DNA from 3 places in the Streptomyces sp. NPDC050988 genome. Region 2 is predicted to be linked to each of the others. Evidence: riboswitches for the same ligand, from Rfam matches in the RefSeq annotation. Region 2 holds a riboswitch; each other region holds the start of a gene.
The links. Region 2 has a riboswitch for cyclic di-AMP ahead of ACIBEI_RS03540 (peptidoglycan DD-metalloendopeptidase family protein). Riboswitches for the same ligand answer to the same signal wherever they lie in the genome.
Positions count from the first base shown of each region.

Region 1: another riboswitch for cyclic di-AMP. It lies ahead of ACIBEI_RS33750 (transglycosylase family protein); the one in region 2 lies ahead of ACIBEI_RS03540 (peptidoglycan DD-metalloendopeptidase family protein).
Region 3: another riboswitch for cyclic di-AMP. It lies ahead of ACIBEI_RS37375 (M23 family metallopeptidase); the one in region 2 lies ahead of ACIBEI_RS03540 (peptidoglycan DD-metalloendopeptidase family protein).

Region 1 is NZ_JBITFQ010000021.1:104,471-108,461, reverse strand. It holds gene ACIBEI_RS33760 (cytochrome P450) at 1-990, shown strand, start outside; gene ACIBEI_RS33755 (transglycosylase family protein) at 1,202-2,137, shown strand; cyclic di-AMP (ydaO/yuaA leader) riboswitch at 2,363-2,533, shown strand; gene ACIBEI_RS33750 (transglycosylase family protein) at 2,538-3,236, shown strand; gene eno (phosphopyruvate hydratase) at 3,664-3,991, shown strand, end outside.
Region 2 is NZ_JBITFQ010000001.1:811,367-815,357, reverse strand. It holds gene ACIBEI_RS03545 (alpha-galactosidase) at 16-2,097, shown strand; cyclic di-AMP (ydaO/yuaA leader) riboswitch at 2,393-2,557, shown strand; gene ACIBEI_RS03540 (peptidoglycan DD-metalloendopeptidase family protein) at 2,562-3,482, shown strand; gene ACIBEI_RS03535 (DUF6250 domain-containing protein) at 3,621-3,991, shown strand, end outside.
Region 3 is NZ_JBITFQ010000026.1:124,934-128,924, forward strand. It holds gene ACIBEI_RS37365 (M16 family metallopeptidase) at 1-189, shown strand, start outside; gene ACIBEI_RS37370 (M16 family metallopeptidase) at 186-1,574, shown strand; cyclic di-AMP (ydaO/yuaA leader) riboswitch at 1,824-1,984, shown strand; gene ACIBEI_RS37375 (M23 family metallopeptidase) at 1,997-2,770, shown strand; gene ACIBEI_RS37380 (GntR family transcriptional regulator) at 3,076-3,771, shown strand.

The DNA.
Region 1 (3,991 bases), on a different contig from region 2:
GACCCGCCGGACCACACCAGGCTCCGGCGGCTCGTCAGCAAGGCGTTCACACCTCGACGGGTGGCCGAATTCGCGCCCCGGGTGCAGGAGTTGACCGACCGGCTCATCGACGGGTTCGTGGAGAAGGGAGAGGCCGACCTCATCCACGAGTTCGCGTTTCCGCTCCCCATCTACGCCATCTGCGATCTGCTGGGCGTCCCGCGCGAGGACCAGGACGACTTCCGCGACTGGGCCGGGATGATGATCCGGCACGGCGGAGGGCCGCGCGGGGGCGTGGCGCGGTCCGTGAAGAAGATGCGCGGCTATCTCGCCGAGCTCATCCACCGCAAGCGCGAGGAACTGACGGAGCTGCCCGCGCCGGGCGAGGACCTCCTCTCCGGTCTCATCCGGGCCTCCGACCACGGCGAGCACCTCACCGAGAACGAGGCCGCCGCGATGGCCTTCATCCTCCTGTTCGCCGGTTTCGAGACGACGGTGAACCTGATCGGCAACGGCACGTACGCGCTGCTCACCCACCCCGAGCAGCGGCAACAGCTCCAGGACTCCCTCGCATCCGGCCGCATGGACCTGCTCGCGAGCGGTGTCGAGGAACTGCTCCGCTACGACGGGCCGGTGGAGCTGGCCACCTGGCGGTTCGCCACCGAGCCGCTGAGCATCGGCGGGCAGGACATCGCCGCCGGCGACCCCGTACTCGTCGTGCTCGCCGCCGCCGACCGTGACCCCGCCCGGTTCGACGAGCCCGACACCCTGGACCTCTCCCGCCGTGACAACCAGCACCTCGGTTACGGCCATGGCATCCACTACTGCCTCGGCGCACCCCTCGCCCGGCTGGAGGGCCAGACCGCGCTGGCCACGCTCCTCACCCGCCTCCCTGATCTGCAACTCGCGGGCGATTCCGCCGATTTGCGATGGCGTGGGGGGCTCATCATGCGCGGATTGCGCACGCTTCCGGTGGAGTTCGCCCCTTCCGGGAAGGTGCGTACGGACTAGCGGGTGACTAGCAGACGGAGTCGACGGAACATGAGACTCCGTCAAGTTTGTGATCTTCACGTTATCTGCGCTGCATCGACTTGTGACAAGAGTTCGACTGCCTATACGTTCACCCATCAATGCGGCCGGTCCCACCTGCCGCAGCAGTCACAGGCGCAGTCGTCGGCTGCGCGCTGTGCGCAGTCCTTGCTGTCACGCGAAAGGCAACCGCATGCTCTCCGGGAACGGTCGTCACCGTCGCCCCCGTCAGGCTCCGGCTCTCCTCGTCGCGGCGGGCGTGACCGGGTCGGCCATCGCGATCCCGCTGCTCGGTGCGACCGGCGCGAGTGCCGCAAGCGGTACCACCTGGGACGCGGTCGCGGAGTGCGAGAGCGGTGGCTCGTGGAGCGCGAACTCCGGCAACGGGTACTACGGCGGCCTCCAGATGACCCAGGAGACCTGGGAGGACAACGGCGGCCTCGACTACGCGCCGAGCGCCGACCAGGCCAGCCGTTCGCAGCAGATATCCGTCGCCGAGAAGATCCTCGCGAAGCAGGGCGCGAGTGCCTGGGCGACCTGCGGTCTCGTCGCGGGTCTGACGCAGAACTCCGGCTCGGCCGACGTCGACACGGGGGTCGCGGACGACTCCCCGACTCCGTTGTCCGGCCTGGGTATGGGGGACGACAGCAACGGGACGAAGTCCGACACGTCTGGTTCTTCCAGTTCGTCCGACTCGTCCAGCGGTAGCGGTGACAGCGCCGACTCACAGGATTCCGGCAGCCCGTCCACAGGTGCCACCGCAAAGAGTGACGACCCGGACAAGTCGTCCCAGAGTGGGGATGCTTCGGCCGAGGGTTCCGGAACGGAAGACACTGGCTCCGGCCGTCACAGGGGTGGCAGTGCCGACGAGGGCGCCACCGACTCCCGCGCGGACGACTCCGCCGGCCGGCACGCCTCGCGCAGCGACAGCGAGTCGCGCGTCGCCGCCGAGGGCTCGTACGCCGTGCGTTCCGGCGACAGCCTCTGGGAGATCGCCGACTCCCTTGGCGTCGAGGGTGGATGGCAGGCGCTCTACGCCGAGAACAAGGAAGCCATCGGCGACGACCCGGACTTCATCATCCCCGGTCAGAGCCTCGATGTGGACGGCCTGCGGACGGCGGACAAGTAGCGGTACGCGCGATGTGCCATGTGGTCATCAAGGCGTCGAATCGGGCGAAAAACAGCGGTAGTTCGCGCTGAATGTCCGATTTGGTGAAAGTGAGACATGGATCTCAAGAGCCTGATCGTCTTTGAAATTCGGCGGATCGCGTGTCTACGGTCGTGACCGCTCGCCACTGGTGAGCCCCGACGGTCGCAACGCCGAATCCTGCCAGCGGCCGTACGGGAACAGTCGTCGCGTCAAGCGCCGTAGGCAGGAGCGGGGGACCCAAGGTAAGTGCCGGACCCGGTCGTTGAGGCCGGGTACGGCTTGGGGTTAAGCCGCGTGACAGCAGTGTCGCGCGGCCGGGCAACTCACTCGGCCCGAACCCGACAGCTCACCTCGCAGGCGTCGGTGAGGGGATCACTTCATGCTGCTTTCCGGCAAGGGCAAGCACCGCCGCCCGTCCAAGGCCACCCGCATCGCCACGCTCGCCGGTGTCACCACCGCGGCCGTCGCCGTCCCGCTGATGGGCGCCACGGGAGCCTCCGCCGCCACCGCCTCCGAGTGGGACGCCGTCGCCCAGTGCGAGTCCGGCGGCGACTGGTCGATCAACACCGGCAACGGCTACTACGGCGGCCTGCAGTTCTCGGCCTCCACCTGGGCCGCGTACGGCGGCACGGCGTACGCCTCCACCGCCAACCAGGCCTCCAAGGCCGAGCAGATAGCCGTCGCCGAGAAGGTCCTCGCGGGCCAGGGCAAGGGTGCCTGGCCGAGCTGTGGCGTGGGCCTGTCCGGCGCCTCGACCGGTGGCGCCCCGGCTCCCTCGAACTCGGGCGACTCCGGCCAGAGCACCTCGCAGTCTCAGCAGCAGAGCACCAAGTCCTCCGAGGAGCGCGCCTCGCGTTCCCAGGAGCGCTCGACCGCGAAGAAGACCGTCGAGACCCCGACCGGCAAGAAGGTCGAGAAGGGTGACGGCGAGTACAAGGTCGTCAAGGGTGACACCCTCAGCGAGATCGCCGAGAAGAAGAACGTCAAGGGCGGCTGGGCGAAGCTGTACAAGCTGAACGACGACATCGTCGACGACGCCGACTTCATCTTCCCGGGCCAGCAGCTGCACCTCAGCTGACACCGCTGACCTTCGGTCAGCCGCGCCCCGGCCGAGGCCTTGGCCGCTCAGCCTCGGCCGGATCTCCGGACTCCGAACCTCCGGGTTCATATTCGGATTGCGGCTGAACCACAGCGCCCTCACATCCGTGTCCCCCATAGTGGAGGCCTCGTGAGGGCCACCCCCGTCCCCCACGGGCTCCCCGCTCCGGTGCGTGTTCCCCCGTACGCACCGGGGCGGGGCTTTTTCTTTCCCGCGCTTCCCTCTCGCCGTCCTCCCGCTTTGTTCCGTTCGGAAACAATTTACTCTCGGTTCTGTCCAGGAGGCGGTCGAGGGCTGGCCGAACCCCGGCAGCCGGTTAGGCTCATGCCGCGGGGCCACCACAGGTCCGCACCCAACCGGGCCCTCGGCCCGGACAGCTTGCGTCACATCCCAGAAGGAGATGCTCGTGCCGTCCATCGACGTCGTCGTAGCCCGGGAAATCCTGGACTCCCGAGGCAACCCCACGGTCGAGGTCGAGGTCGGCCTCGACGACGGCAGCACGGGTCGTGCCGCCGTTCCGTCCGGCGCCTCCACCGGTGCCTTCGAGGCTGTTGAGCTCCGTGACGGAGACCCCAACCGCTACCTCGGCAAGGGTGTCGAGAAGGCCGTCCTCGCCGTCATCGAGCAGCTCGGCCCGGAGCTCGTCGGCTACGACGCCACCGAGCAGCGCCTCATCGACCAGGCCATGATCGACCTGGACGCCACCGACAACAAGGGCTCGCTCGGCGCCAACG
Region 2 (3,991 bases):
ATCTGTGAGGGTTTGATGTTGGAGATCGGCGAAGACGGTCGTACGTGGCTTCTTTCGGGCCCGGCGAGCAGTTATGCCCTGCGGCTCGGCGAGGACGACGCGCTGCTGCATCTGCACTGGGGTCCGCGTATCGCGCTCGCCGACGCCGAGGCACTCGCGGCCGGCCCGGGACCGGAGTACTGGGCCTTCGAGGCCACCCTCGACGGGCACGAGGAGTACCCGGTGGAGGGCGGCCCCCGTTTTGTGCGGCCCGCCCTGTCCGTGCGGACGGACGAGCGGCGCGGCACCGAGTGGAGCTTCGAGACGTACGAGGCGGACGGCGACGAGCTGCGGCTGCGGTTCTCCGACTCCGGGCTCGGGATCACGCTGCACTACCGGATGCGGGCCGGGACCGACGTCGTGGAGCGCTGGGTGACCCTCGACAACGAGGGGCCGGCCCTGGAGGTGCTGCGCGCCGACTCCGCGGCCTGGACGCTGCCGCAGCGCGACGGCTGGCGGCTGTCCCAGCTGCACGGGCGGTGGGCGGCCGAGTCCCGGCTCGTACGCTCCGAACTCACCTACGGTGAGAAGGTCATCGGCAGCCGGCGCGGGCACACCTCGCACCAGCACCTGCCCTGGGTCGCCCTGGACCCGGACGGAGCGGCCACCGAGGAGCGGGGCGAGGTCTACGGGTGCGCCCTCGCCTGGTCGGGCACCTGGCGGATCGCCGTGGCCCAACTCCCGGACGCGCGCGTGCAGATCACCGGCGGGGTCGGGTACGACGACTCGGGGCTGCTACGGCTGGAGCCGGGGGAGAGCTTCGTCACGCCCGTCTTCGCGGGCCTGTGGAGCGACGGCGGATTCGGCGGCGCGAGCCGTGCCTGGCACGCCTACCAGCGCGCCTATGTGATCCCGGACGCGGACGAGCACCGGCCGGTGCTCTACAACTCCTGGGAGGCCACGGAGTTCGACATCTCCGAGGAGCAGCAGGGGGCGCTCGCGCGGCGGGCCGCCGCCATGGGGGTCGAGCTGTTCGTGGTCGACGACGGCTGGTTCGGGGCGCGCACCAGCGACCGGGCCGGGCTCGGCGACTGGACGCCCAACCCCGACCGCTTCCCGGCCGGTCTCAAGCCCCTCGCCGACGAGGTGCACGCGCTCGGGATGCGGTTCGGGATCTGGGTCGAGCCCGAGATGGTCAACCCGGACAGCGAGCTGTACCGCGCGCACCCGGACTGGGTGCAGTTCCAACCGGGACGAAAGAGGACGGAGCTGCGCAATCAGCTCGTACTGAACCTCGCCCGCGAGGACGTCCAGGAGTATCTGTGGGAGCGGCTCGACACGCTGCTCTCCAGTGCGCCGATCGACTATGTGAAGTGGGACTTCAACCGCTGCTTCACCGACGCGGGGTGGCCCGGCGAGGCCTACCCGCAGCGGCTCTGGGTGGACCACGTGCACGCCCTGTACCGCCTCCTGGACCGGCTGCGGGCGGCCCACCCGGGCGTCGCCTTCGAATCCTGCTCGGGCGGCGGCGGCCGGATCGACCTCGGGATCATGGCGCGTACGGACCAGGTGTGGACCTCGGACAACACCGACCCGCTCGACCGGCTCGCCATCCAGCACGGCTTCAGTCAGGTGCATCCCGCGCGGACCATGGCCGCCTGGGTCACCGACAGTCCGAACACCCAGCTCAACGGCCGCGTCAGCTCGCTGCGCTTCCGCTTCATGAGCGCGATGGCCGGAGTGCTCGGTGTCGGCGGCGACCTGACCCGCTGGAGCGAGGAGGAGCTGGCCGAGGCGCGGACGTGGGTGGAGCTCTACAAGGAGATCCGGCCCGTCGTGCAGGGCGGGGACCTCCACCGGCTGAGGGCGCCGGAGGGAGGGCTGAGCGCCGTGCAGTACTCGCGTGACGGCGAGGTCGTCGTCCTCGCCTGGCTCCAGGCCCAGCACTACGGCGAACCGGTCGCTCCGGTGCGGCTGCGCGGGCTCGACCCGGCGGCGTCGTACGAATGCCTCGAAACGGGTGAAGTCCACCGCGGTGCGGTGTTGTTGCACCACGGGTTGCGGACGGGGCTGCGTGGTGACCTTGATGCGGCAGTTTTCCGGCTGCGTCGCATGTGACTGTTGTGTCCGTAATGGAGCCTTAGTTCCAACTCGCTCTGGAATAAAGGCTCCTGCAACGGCACTCCGTGAGCAGCGTCATATTCGTGACGGTCCGCTGTCGCCATGTTCACGTAATTCAGCTGCGTTTTCAGGGATTTAACAAACGGGGGAGATCCCTGATTTACGCAGCGTGACCGTCATTTCGGTCAGGGATCAAGAGAACGGGGTACACAGGAAACCCCAAAGGTTGTTCCTGCGTCTTCATGTCGCTTACGTTCGCCACCAATCCGGACGGACGCCCAATCCTGCCGCCGCCCGGAATCCGCTCACCCACCCGTACACGGCAGGAGCGGGGGACCCACAGGTAGAACGCCTGTTCCGGTCTCCGGAACGGCTAGGGGTTAAGTCGTGCGCAAACACGGCCGGGCATCTCCAGCTCGCACCCGACAGCTCACCTCGCAGGCGCCGGAGAGGAATTCGCCATGCCCGCGAAGGGTAAGCACCGCCGTCCCAAGTCCCAGCGTTTCACCCGCTCCATAGCCGTCGCCGGAACCGGCGGCGCGGCGCTCGCCCTTCCGCTGCTCGGTGCGACCGGAGCGCACGCCGCGACTCCGCAGTCCGCCGCCGATTCCGTGGCGAGCGTCTCGAATGTCGCGAGCAAGGCCGCCGAATCGGCGCCTGCCGCCGCAGACAAGAAGGCCGAGGCGAAGAAGGCCGCGGCCAAGACCTATTCGGTGCGTGCGGGCGACTCCCTGTCGAAGATCGCCGACACGCAGGACGTCAGCGGTGGCTGGAAGAAGCTGTACGAGGACAACCGCAAGGCGATCGGCGGTGACCCGGCGCTGATCCACCCGGGCCTGAAGCTGTCGATCGGCAAGGCCGCCGCCACGTCGAGCTCCGACTCCGGCGCCTCCAAGACCACTCAGTCCTCCGCGAAGAAGGCCGCGGCCCCGAAGGCTGCTGCCGCTCCCAAGGCCGCCGCCGCGGCCAGTGCCGCCGGCTTCACGCTGCCGGTCGCGGGCGCGGGCGTCGGCACCCCGTACAAGATGTCGGGCAGCATGTGGTCCAGCGGGTACCACACCGGCGTCGACTTCGTGGTCCCGACCGGCACGTCCCTGAAGGCCGTCGGCGCGGGCACGGTCGTCTCGGCCGGCTGGGGCGGCGCGTACGGCAACCAGGTCGTCATCCAGCTCGAAGACGGCCACTACGCCCAGTACGCCCACCTGTCCTCCCTCTCCGTCTCGGCCGGACAGGCCGTGACCGAGGGCCAGCAGGTCGGCCTCTCCGGCGCGACGGGCAACGTCACCGGCCCGCACCTGCACTTCGAGATCCGCACCACCCCGGACTATGGCTCGGACGTGGACCCGCTGGCGTACCTGCGCGGCAAGGGCGTCTCCGTCTGACCCGACGCCAGGCGCGCCCGCACGGCGTACCACTCCGCTCGTCTCCGAAGGCCGGACCCGGTGATCCCCGGGGTCCGGCCTTCGGTGTTTCGGCTCTGTGGCACGTCTGTGGCATGGCCGGGCGATGGGTCGACAGGGGTGCGGAAGCCGGGACACAGTGACTCCGCGAGCGCGGCGCCCCGGCACCGTCCGGGGCGGCTCATCGCCCGCGACGACTTCCGGCACGGCCTCGGCCAGTGGGCGACAGAACTGCAGGACGGCGGCAGCGTCACCGCGTCCCGGGGCGTCCTGGAGATGGACGTGCCGAGCGGCGCGACCGTGTGGTTCAAGCGCAAGCTCCGAGGGCCCTACGTCCTGGAGTACACCGCCACGCCGGTCTCGGCGGGCGGCGCCAACGACCGGGTCTCGGACCTCAACAACTTCTGGAACGCCACGGACGTCCGCTCCCCCGAGGACCTCTTCGCCACGCACAGGGTCGGCGCGCTCGACGAGTACGACCACCTCACGAC
Region 3 (3,991 bases), on a different contig from region 2:
GGCGACCCGCAGCTCGCCCTCACCGCCGTCCAGCGGGTCCTCGAGATCACGGCCGAGGAGGTCCAGGAGGTCGCCAAGGCCCGCCTGCGCCCCGACAACCGCGCGGTGCTGGTCTACGAGCCGACCGTCGCCGAAGAGGCCGAAGAGACCGACGCCGCTGACGACACCGACGAGGAGGCGGCCAAGTGACCGAGCTCGCCACGATGGAATTCCACCCGCAGCCCCAGGCCGGCGAGGCCAGGCCCTGGGCCTTCCCGGCCCCCGAGCGCGGCGCGCTCGACAACGGCCTGACGCTGCTGCGCTGCCACCGCCCCGGCCAGCAGGTCGTCGCCGTCGAGATCCTCCTGGCGGCCCCGCTGGAGGCCGAGCCGAAGGGCCTGGACGGCATCGCCACGATCATGGCGCGTGCCTTCACCGAGGGAACCGACAAGCACTCCGCCGAGGAGTTCGCCGCCGAGCTGGAGCGCTGCGGCGCCACCCTCGACGCGCACGCCGACCACCCCGGCGTACGGATCAGCCTCGAAGTCCCCGTCTCCCGGCTCCCCAAGGCGCTCGGTCTGCTCGCCGACGCCCTCAGGGCACCCGCCTTCGAGGACAGCGAGATCGAGCGGCTGGTGCGCAACCGGCTCGACGAGATCCCGCACGAGACCGCCAACCCGGCCCGCCGCGCAGCCAAGGAGCTCTCCCGGCAGCTCTTCCCGGCGACCTCGCGCATGTCGCGGCCGCGCCAGGGCACCGAGGAGACGGTCACCGCGATCGACTCGGCGGGCGTCCGCGCCTTCTACGAGAAGCACGTACGCCCCGCCACCGCGACCGCCGTCGTGGTTGGCGACCTCACCGGCGTCGATCTCGACGCGCTGCTCGGGGACACGCTCGGCGCCTGGACCGGATCGCAGGCCGAGGCCCGCCCCATTCCGCCGGTGACCGCCGACGACACGGGCCGCGTGATCATCGTGGACCGGCCGGGAGCCGTCCAGACACAGCTGCTCATCGGCCGCGTCGGCGCCGACCGGCACGACCGCGTGTGGCCCGCCCAGGTGCTCGGCACGTACTGCCTCGGAGGCACCCTCACCTCGCGCCTGGACCGCGTCCTGCGTGAGGAAAAGGGATACACCTACGGTGTGCGGGCGTTCGGCCAGGTGCTGCGCTCCGCGCCGGACGGGACGGGCGCGGCGATGCTCGCCATCAGCGGATCCGTGGACACCCCGAACACGGGCCCGGCGCTCGACGACCTCTGGAAGGTGCTGCGCACCCTCGCGGCCGAGGGCCTCACCGACGCCGAGCGCGACATCGCCGTGCAGAACCTCGTGGGCGTGGCGCCGCTGAAGTACGAGACGGCGGCCGCCGTCGCGGGCACCCTCGCCGATCAGGTCGAGCAGTACCTGCCGGACGACTTCCAGGCGACGCTGTACCAGCAGCTCGCCGCGACCGGCACCGTGGAGGCCACCGCGGCCGCCGTGAGCGCCTTCCCGGTGGACCGCCTGGTGACCGTCCTCGTCGGTGACGCCGCGCAGATCGAGGAGCCGGTCCGGGCCCTCGGAATCGGTGAAGTCAGCGTCGTGGCAGCGGAGTAGAACGCGCAGTAGAAGGCGCAGCGGAACAGGGCCGTTCCGCGGAGAACCCAGGTGACCGAAGGGGCGCCTGGGTTCTCCTTTTGCCCGGACTTCAGCACCAGAACCGCTGGTTGTCCGTATTGGTAGGGAGGTTGCCCGTCTGCCCTGTGGCATGCGCTACAAAACCCTTGATCCGTTTGTTGATTGAAAGACGCCCCGCTTAGCGTCGGTCCGGCTGTTCGTCAGGCAGTGCGCCGCGCCCGCGGCACCGGACAGTCATCGCCGAGTCCCCGTACGGCGCGAGCCAGGGGAGCCGGGGACCCATACGTAGTCCCTGGGGTGAATCGGACGCCCTTCCCGAAGGATGTCCGTAGGAGACCTTCCTGCTCCGAACCCGTCAGCTAACCCGGTAGGCGAGAAGGAAGGAAAGGACCAGCCACTTCATGGCGTTCACTCGCGCCGCCGGGAAGCACCGTCGTCCCAGCCGTATGAAGCGCACGACCAACCGGACCGTCGGCGTCGCCGCACTCGCCACCACCGGTGTGGTCGGCACCCTGGCTGCTCCCGCACTCGCCGCCGAGAGCCCGGCCGAGCAGACCCTGACCCAGGCGATCACCATCGGCGACTCGGTCGCCGACCAGATCGACGCGCAGGCCGCCGCCCAGCAGCAGGCCGCCGACGAGACCGCCGCCCGCGAGAAGGCCGAGGCCGCCGCCAAGGAGCGGGCCAAGGAAGCCGCGGAGAAGGCCAAGAAGGAGCGCGAGGTCAAGGCCCGCGCCGCCCGTGCGGCCGAGCGTGAGCGCCTGCTGAAGTCGTACACCGCTCCCATCTCCGGCTCGTACGTCTCCACCGGCTACAAGGCCGGCGGCGCCGTCTGGTCCTCCGGCAGCCACACCGGCATCGACTTCCACGCCGCGAGCGGCACCGCCGTGCACGCGGTGGGCGCCGGTACCGTCGTCGAGGCCGGCTGGGGCGGCTCGTACGGCAACGAGGTCGTCCTCAAGATGAACGACGGCACCTACACGCAGTACGGGCACATGTCGTCCCTCGGTGTCTCCGTCGGCCAGACGGTCACCCCCGGTCAGCAGATAGGCCTCTCCGGGGCGACCGGCAACGTCACTGGGGCGCACCTGCACTTCGAGGCGCGGACGAGCGCGGAGTACGGCTCGGACATCGACCCGATCGCGTATCTCCGCCAGCACGGCGTGAACGTCTGACGGCGGGCGACCGCCCTCCCGCGCGGCAGCCTTCCCACGCAACGGCCCGCCCGCGCGGACACCGCTCCCGAAGGCCCCGGCTCACCGAGCCGGGGCCTTCGCGCGGTTCTGATCACTTCCTGACGGCTTCTCGGCCACTTCCCGGCCGACTTCGCACCGGACGACTGCCTGTTCAGAAGCGAGGTGTGTCCAAAAAATATCCATGGATTCCGGTCCGCCATCGGAATTTCCCGCTCTCTGCAATAGAGTCACCGAACAAGCGTCAATCGACCGCGTTTCGCGGGGGTTAAGGCGGAGGTCCGGTCATGCGTATTCCCGCGCACTCGGTATGCACGGCGATCCGTGACGACATCGTCGCGGGTGTCTACGAGCGCGGCAGCCGGCTCACCGAAGAACTGCTCGCGCGCCGGTACGGCGTCTCGCGGGTCCCCGTACGGGAGGCCCTGCGCACCCTGGAGGCGGAAGGCTTCGTCGTCACGCGCAGGCACGCGGGCGCGTGTGTCGCGGAACCGACCGAGCAGGAGGCCGCCGACCTCCTGGAGATGCGCATGCTGCTGGAGCCGCTGGGTGCAGCGCGCGCCGCCCAGCGTCGCACGGAGGCGCACCTCAAGGTGCTGCGCGGCCTGGTCAGGCTGGGCCAGGAGCGGGCCAGGAGGGGCAACAGCGAGGATCTGCGCTCCCTGGGCGGCTGGTTCCACGAGACGCTCGCACAGGCCTCCGGAAGCCCCGCGCTGACCTCCACGCTCGCCCAGTTGCGGCACAAGATCGCCTGGATGTATTCGGTCGAGGCGCCCGCGCACCCGGCCGAGTCCTGGGCCGAGCACGGTGCCATCGTGGACGCCGTCGCACGCGGCGACAACGACCGGGCCAGGGCGATCACGGCGCTGCACACCGAGCGGGCGATGGCCGCGCACCGGCTGCGCTTTCCCGGCGGCGGTGACCGCGCGGAGCGTGTGAGGACTTCGCAACATCCCGTAAACACGGCGGGCCTGCGGCATTAACAGTGGCGCCGTATACAAAGAGAGTTATTCGCCGGGGTCTATTTCTGCTGCCCCTTTTTTCCACGTGCCGGGAATTTCCACGCACGTGATTTCCGCATGCGCGGAACCAGGATGAGTGGAACCCGATACGCGGGCATCCGAAAAAGCCCGGACGGTGCCCGGGAGCGCGGCGAAAAGCAGCGAGACGGCGTGACGCACGGGAAAAACAGTGCGTGAGGCC